Regions from separate parts of the Amycolatopsis thermoflava N1165 genome, predicted to be linked through region 2. Evidence: riboswitches for the same ligand, from Rfam matches in the RefSeq annotation. Region 2 holds a riboswitch; each other region holds the start of a gene.
What was found. A riboswitch is a leader RNA that binds a small molecule or an ion and turns the genes downstream of it on or off. The one in region 2 is predicted to bind S-adenosylmethionine.
Positions count from the first base shown of each region.

Region 1 (2,254 bases), 1.1 Mb from region 2:
GTGCGGCGAACCGTGTCGAGCACGTAGGGGCCGTCGGCCGGGTTGCCGATCGCGAGCGAGCGGGCGATGGTGTCCGGCTTGACCGGCTGCACGACGTCGTGACCGTTGCGGAACGCCGCGGAAACCGGCGAGCAGCCGGCCGCCTGCGCGCCGAACACCTTGTACGGGGTGTCCTCGACCAGGCCCAGCTTGGCGAACTCGCGGAAGCCCTTGTCCACCTTGGTCAGCTGGGAGCCCGAGGCGATCGGCACGACGATCTGCTCGGGGATCCGCCAGCCGAGCTGCTCGGCGACCTCGTAGGCGAGCGTCTTCGAGCCCTCGGAGTAGTACGGGCGGACGTTGACGTTCACGAACGCCCAGTTCTCGTGCTCGGCGGCCAGCTCGGTGGCCAGGCGGTTGACGTCGTCGTAGTTGCCGTCGACAGCGATCAGGTTGCCGTCGTAGACCGCGGTGGTCAGGACCTTGGCGCGCTCGAGCGAGGACGGGATGAGCACCACGGACTGCCAGCCTGCGCGGGCCGCGGCGGCGGCGACGGCGTTGGCCAGGTTGCCGGTGGAGGGGCAGGCCAGGGTGTCGAACCCGAACTCGCGAGCCGCGGCCAGTGCGACGGCGACGACGCGGTCCTTGAACGAGTGGGTGGGGTTGCCGGTGTCGTCCTTGACCCACAGGCTCTTCACACCGAGAGCCTTGGCGAGCCGGTCGGCCTTCACCAGCCTGGTACAGCCGGGCTCGGTGTTCGGGACCTCCTCGACGTTCGAAGGCACCGGCAGCAGCCGCTTGTAGCGCCAGATGTTGCGCGGGCCCGCCTCGATGTCCTCACGGCGGACGCGACCGAAGTCGTAGGCGACCTCCAGCGGCGAGAAGTCCTCGGCGGAGACGAACTCCGGGGCGAGGGGCTGGCGGTGGCCCTCTTCCTTGGAGACCAGTTCCACGGCCGGACCGAGGTCGACGGTGCGACGGGTGGTGGTCGAATCGAGGGCTGCAGTCATCGCGAGGTTCCTTTCCTCATCTGCCCCGCTGACGCGGGCCGGAATTGGCACCGTGATCGTCAGCTACCTCGCGGAATCGAGATGACAGGCTGACGCCGGTTGCCGGGGCTTCGTCGGGCCGTTCCCTCTGCCCCTCTGGATGAGCGGTATTCGGTTGTGGTGGCTGTCGCGCTCGCGCGATGCCTGGTTGACAACATACGGCACCACGCTCGGAGCACGCCATGCCCCTGCGGGTTTCATCACGCTCCGGAGCTGTCGGTGGCCCGTGGGAGGATCTGAACCGTGACCGCGCCGGCAACCACCTCCGCCCCCCTGCAGCTCGTGCTCGGTGAAGAGGAGCTGCTCGTCGAGCGCGCCGTCCGCGCCGCCCTGGAACAGGCGCGCCGGGAGGACGCGACGGCCGAGCTGACGAAGGTCCGGGTGTCCGATCTCACGCCGCCCGGCCTGGCCGAGCTGGTCAGCCCGTCGCTGTTCAGCGAGGGCCGGGTGATCGTGCTGGAAGGCGCGCAGGACATCGGCCAGGAGCTGGCCGACGCGGTGCTCGCCTACGCGAAGATGCCGGCCGACGGTGTCGTCCTGGTCGTCGTGCACACCGGTGGTGGCCGCAGCAAGGCGGCCAAGTCGCTGCCGGCGGCGCTGCGCAAGGCCGGCGCCCAGGTCACCGAATGCCCGAAGATCACCCGGCCGGCCGATCGGGAGTCGTTCGTCCGCAACGAGGTCCGGCAGGCCGGCGGCAAGATCGACCCGGCCGGGGTGGCTGCGCTGATCGATGCCGTCGGATCCGACCTGCGGGAGCTGGCCGCGGCGGCGTCGCAGCTGGTGGCCGACTCGGGCGGCCGGGTCGACGAGGAAGCCGTGCGCCGCTACCACCGGGGCCGCGCGGACGTGACGGGTTTCGCGGTGGCGGAGAAGGCCGTCGCGGGCGAGCGCGGCGCGGCGCTCGAAGCGATGCGGTGGGCGCTCCAGATCGGCGTGGCGCACGTCCTGATCGCCGACGCCCTCGCGGACGCCGTCCGCACGATCGCCCGCGTGTCGGCGGCGGGCCGCGGCAACCCGAACCAGATGGCCGGTGAGCTGGGCATGCCGCCGTGGAAGATCCGCAAGGCGCAGGGGCAGTCCCGCGGGTGGACGCAGGCCGGGCTGGCCGAGGCGATGGCCGTGGTGGCGCGGGTGAACGCCGAGGTCAAGGGCCAGGCCGCGGACCCGGCCTACGCGCTCGAGCGGGCCGTCCTGGAACTAGCCGCCGCCCGCGACAAGCGCTGAGT
Region 1 covers NZ_KI421511.1:3,846,890-3,849,143, reverse strand. The annotation lists gene thrC (threonine synthase) at 1-989, opposite strand, end outside; SAM riboswitch class I at 1,003-1,135, opposite strand; gene holA (DNA polymerase III subunit delta) at 1,272-2,252, shown strand.
Region 1: it holds a riboswitch for S-adenosylmethionine, as region 2 does, so the genes downstream of both, thrC (threonine synthase) here and AMYTH_RS0114045 (aminotransferase class V-fold PLP-dependent enzyme) in region 2, are expected to answer to the same signal.

Region 2 (2,254 bases):
TCCGGGCACGGCGCCCACCGGCCGTCGACCACGCCGTACGTCCACCGCGCGCCCCGCGCGACGATCTGCCGCAACGCGGTCACCAGCCGGTCGACGTGCTCGGTCGTGGTGCCGAGGCCGAGGCTCACCCGCAGCGCCTGCTGGCCCTCCCCGCCGCTGCGCTCCACCAGCCGCCGCACCGCGATGTGCGCGCAGAACGCGCCGTCGCGGACGCCGATGCCGTACTCGGCCGACAGGACCGCCGCCACCCAGCCCGGCTCGAACCCGTCGAGCACGAAGCTCACCGTGCCGACCCGCTCCGCCGCGCCGTCGAACAGGCGCAGCTCCGCCAGCCCCGGCACCGCGGCGAGACCCCGCGTCAGCCGCTCCAGCAGCTCCCGCTCGTGCGCGGCCACCGCGTCCCACGACGCCGCCAGCTGCTCGCACGCCACGCCCAGCGCGTACACGCCGACGGTGTTGGGCGAACCGGCCTCGTGCCGCTCCACCCCGCTCTGCCACGCCACCCCGAGACCGTCGCCGTCGCGGCGCACCAGCTTCGTGGCCCCGCCACCGGCCAGGTACGGATCCGCCGCGCGCAGCCAGTCGCCGCGCCCGATCAGCGCGCCCGCGCCGAACGGCGCGTACAGCTTGTGCCCGGACAGCACCACGTAGTCGACGTCCAGCTCCCGCACCGAGATCGGCCGGTGCGGGGCGAGCTGGGCGCCGTCCAGCGCGACGCGCGCGCCGTGCCGGCGAGCCACCGCCGCGATCTCCGCCACCGGCAGCAGTTCCCCGGTCACGTTCGACGCACCGGTGACGACCACCAGCCGCGGCCCCTCCGGGCACCCCGCCAGCGCACTGTCCACAGCGGACACCGCGGCCAGCCGCGTGTTCGGCAGCGGGATCCGGCGCACGTTCGGGCCGCGCCAGGGCAGCAGCGCGGCGTGGTGCTCGGTGTCGAACAGGACCACCGACGTGTGCCGCGGCACGCTGCGGGCCAGCAGGTTCAGCGCGTCGGTGGTGTTGCGGGTGAACACGACCGCGTCCGAGGACCGGGCGCCGACGAACCGGCGCAGCACGTCCCGGGTACGCTCGTAGACCTTTGTGGACACCTGCGAGGCGAACCCGGCCCCGCGGTGCACGCTCGCGTAGTGCGGCAGGAACTCGTCCACCGCGCGGCGCACGTCCTCCAGGCATGGGGCGCTGGCCGCGTGGTCGAGGTTGGCGTAGTCCAGCTCCCCGCCGGTGACCAGCGGGACGGCCGCGGCGGCGGTGACGGCGGGGGTGGTGACGCGTTCGAGAGCGAGAGTCATCGAAAGGCTCCTCGGGTCCAGGGACCCGCCAGGGGGTCCGCGCTTGCCCGCCGCACCTCGCGACGAGCCAGGTCCTCACCCGGGGCACCCCACCGCGGAAGGAGGGTTGCCGGCCAGCGAGCCGGGGCTTGGCGCTGGCACTCATGACCTACGCGGACACAGTAACCGATCGCCCCCGCCGCGCGCCAGCGGGTCTCAGGTGCCGGACTCGCCCTTCCAGCGCGCCAGCGGACCGGCCCGGTCCACCGCGCGGATGCGCCGCTCGGCGGCCTCCCGCGCGGACTCGGTGCTCACGATCAGGATCTGGTCGCCACGCTGCAGCCGGTCGGTGCGCTGCGGGGTGAAACTGCGGCCGTCGCGGACGATCAGGCTCAGCGACGCCCCGGCGGGCAGCCGCAGCTCCGACAGGTACACGCCGTGCAGGCGCGAGCCGGGCTGGATCTTGACCTGCAGCAGCTCGGCCTGCAGCTCGTCCAGCGGCGCGGCGTCGACCTCGATCTCCTTCGGCTCGGTGTCCGCCTTCAGCCGCAGCACCCGGGCCAGCGGGCCGAGCGTGAGGCCCTGCACCAGGGTGAGCACGATCACCAGCACGAACACCGCGTCCACGAGCCGTTGCGCGCCGGGCATCGCGTGGGAGAGCGGGATCATCGCCAGCACGATCGGCACCGCGCCGCGCAACCCCGCCCAGGACAGGAACACCTGCTCGCGCAGCGGCACCTTGAACGGCAGCTGCGACACCAGCACCGACACCGGCCGCGCGAACACCAGCACCACCGCGGCGGCGATCAGGCCCGGCACGATCGACTCCAGCAGCCGTTCGGGCGAGGCGAACAGGCCCAGCAACACGAACAACCCGATCTGGGCGAGCCAGCCGAGCCCCTCGGCGAAGGACAGCGTGTCCGAGCGGTGCGGCAGCCGGGAATTGCCCAGCACGACCGCCGCGACGTACGTGGCGAGCAGCC
Region 2 covers NZ_KI421511.1:2,796,271-2,798,524, forward strand. The annotation lists gene AMYTH_RS0114045 (aminotransferase class V-fold PLP-dependent enzyme) at 1-1,292, opposite strand, end outside; SAM riboswitch class IV at 1,327-1,441, opposite strand; gene AMYTH_RS0114050 (potassium/proton antiporter) at 1,488-2,254, opposite strand, start outside.

Region 3 (2,254 bases), 4.1 Mb from region 2:
GTCCTGGTCCGGGGGAAGTGAGACGAGGAGGGGCGCCCCGGCCGGGACGCCCCTCCTCTCGCGCCTGGTCAGGCCGCGACGACGCTCTTCGGGCCTTCCTTCGGGTGCACGACGTGCGCGCCGCGGTCGGCGATCCACGCCAGCGCCGCGTCGGCCTGGCTGCCGTTGACTCCGACCCGGAACCGGGCCACCGGGGTGTCCCCGACGCGGGTCAGGCCGCCGCCGATGGTGGCGAGCTCGACCTCGAACCGGGCGGAGGCCTCGGGCAGCAGCGCGCCGACGGCCGCGAAGCCGATCAGCACCACGTCGACGGACCGGTCGTAGCTCGACGACTGGCTGCGCGGCGTGTCGATCGGGGGCAGCAGGCTCTGCGCGACCTTGCTGGCCGGGTTCGCCAGCAACTCCAGGACGGTGCCCTGCTCGACGAGCCGCCCGTCCTCCAGCACCGCGACCCCGTCGCAGACGCGCCGCACCGCGGCACCGTCCTGGGTGGTCAGCAGCACCGTCACGCCCAGCTCCGCGCGGGCGCGGTCGAGGACAGTCAGCACCGCGCCGGTCTCCTCGGCGCCGACACCGGCGGTCGGGTCGTCGGCGAGCAGCACGGCCGGGCCCGCGGCCAGCGACCGGGCGAGCGCGACGCGGCGACGCTGGCCCGGGGTGAGTTCACTCGGGCGCAGCGCGGCGCGCTGGGTCAGGCCGGCCAGGTCGAGCAGGCGGCCGACACGGCTGCGCCGCTGCGGGCCCTCCAGGCCGAGCTGCTCCAGCGGGGCCGCGACGTTGCCCGCCACGGTGCGCTCGGCGTGCAGCACCGGCTGCGCGTCCAGCACCGCGACCTGGCGGCGCACCTCGCGCAGCTTCCGCCCGTCGAGACCGGTGGTGTTCAGGCCGTCCAGCCGCACGACGCCACGGTCGGGCTTCTCCTGCAGGGCGATGCACCGGGTCAGGGTGGACTTGCCGGAGCCGGCCGGGCCGACGACGCCGAACAGGGCGCCGGCGGGCACCTCGACGCTCACGTCCCGCAGGGCGTGGACGGGCTTGGCGGCACCGGGGAAGGACTTGGTCAGGTTTTCGACAGTGATCACGAATGGCTCCAGCACAACGGGCGCGAACGCGCCGACCGCACACCAAGTAGACCGTCTACAGAGGACGGTCAGGCGAAATCAGGAAATGGTGGTGAAGGGAAAGCGGTCAGCGACGACACGCGCAGACCGTGCGACGACATTCGTCGACGACGCGGCGCCTCGTGAGCATCGTGCGGTACACAGGAATCCTCCATCGGTCCTGGCGTTAGCACCTGCGCCCGGGTGGGGTGGTTGCTGCGGCTTCGGCGAGCCAGGTCTCTCAGCCGCTCGGGATGGATACCTCAAAGAGTAGAACGGACTTCACATCTTTTTGGCAAGTCCCTGGTCCGGATCAGGGTGCGAGATCACACAAACGGTGGTAAGGACTTGCTCTTGGCGATCTTGGCGAAGTCCCTTACCCCCAGTTGCTCGCCCCGCGCGCGAGGGTCGACGCCGGCCGCGCGGAGGATCGCCTCGGCCTTCTCCCCCGAGCCCGCCCACGACGACAACGCGGCGCGCAGGGTCTTGCGACGCTGGGCGAAGGCGGCGTCGACGACGGCGAAGACCTCGTCCCGGTCCGCGTCCGACACCGGTTCCGCGGCGCGCTCGAAGCCGACGAGCGCGGAGTCGACGTTCGGCACCGGCCAGAACACCGCGCGCGGCACGGGCGCGACCTTGCGGGCCGGGCCGTACCAGGCGAGCTTCACGCTCGGGACGCCATAGATGCGGCTGCCGGGGCCCGCGGCCATCCGGTCGGCGACCTCCGTCTGCACCATCACCAGGCCGTGCGCCAGCGACGGCAGCTCGGCGAGCAGGTGCAGGACCACCGGGACGGCGACGTTGTAGGGCAGGTTGGCCACGAGGTGCGTGGGCTCCTGCGCCAGGTCCGCGCGCTGGAGCTTGAGGGCGTCCTGGATGTGCACGGTGAACCGGGCGGCGGCCTCGGGGGCGCGCTCGGTGATCGTGGCCGGCAGGCGCTCGCCGAGGACCGGGTCGATTTCGACGGCGGTGACCCGTGCGCCCGAGTCCAGGAGGCCGAGGGTCAGGGAGCCGAGGCCCGGACCGACTTCCAGGACGTGGTCGCCGTCGCCCACTCCGGAGAGGTCGACGATGCGGCGGACCGTGTTCGGGTCGTGCACGAAGTTCTGGCCGAGCTTCTTCGTGGGACGGACGTCCAGCTCGGCGGCCAAGCC
Region 3 covers NZ_KI421511.1:6,874,405-6,876,658, reverse strand. The annotation lists gene AMYTH_RS0134200 (DHA2 family efflux MFS transporter permease subunit) at 1-21, shown strand, start outside; gene AMYTH_RS0134195 (methionine ABC transporter ATP-binding protein) at 69-1,082, opposite strand; SAM riboswitch class I at 1,270-1,361, opposite strand; gene rsmA (16S rRNA (adenine(1518)-N(6)/adenine(1519)-N(6))-dimethyltransferase RsmA) at 1,427-2,254, opposite strand, start outside.
Region 3: it holds a riboswitch for S-adenosylmethionine, as region 2 does, so the genes downstream of both, AMYTH_RS0134195 (methionine ABC transporter ATP-binding protein) here and AMYTH_RS0114045 (aminotransferase class V-fold PLP-dependent enzyme) in region 2, are expected to answer to the same signal.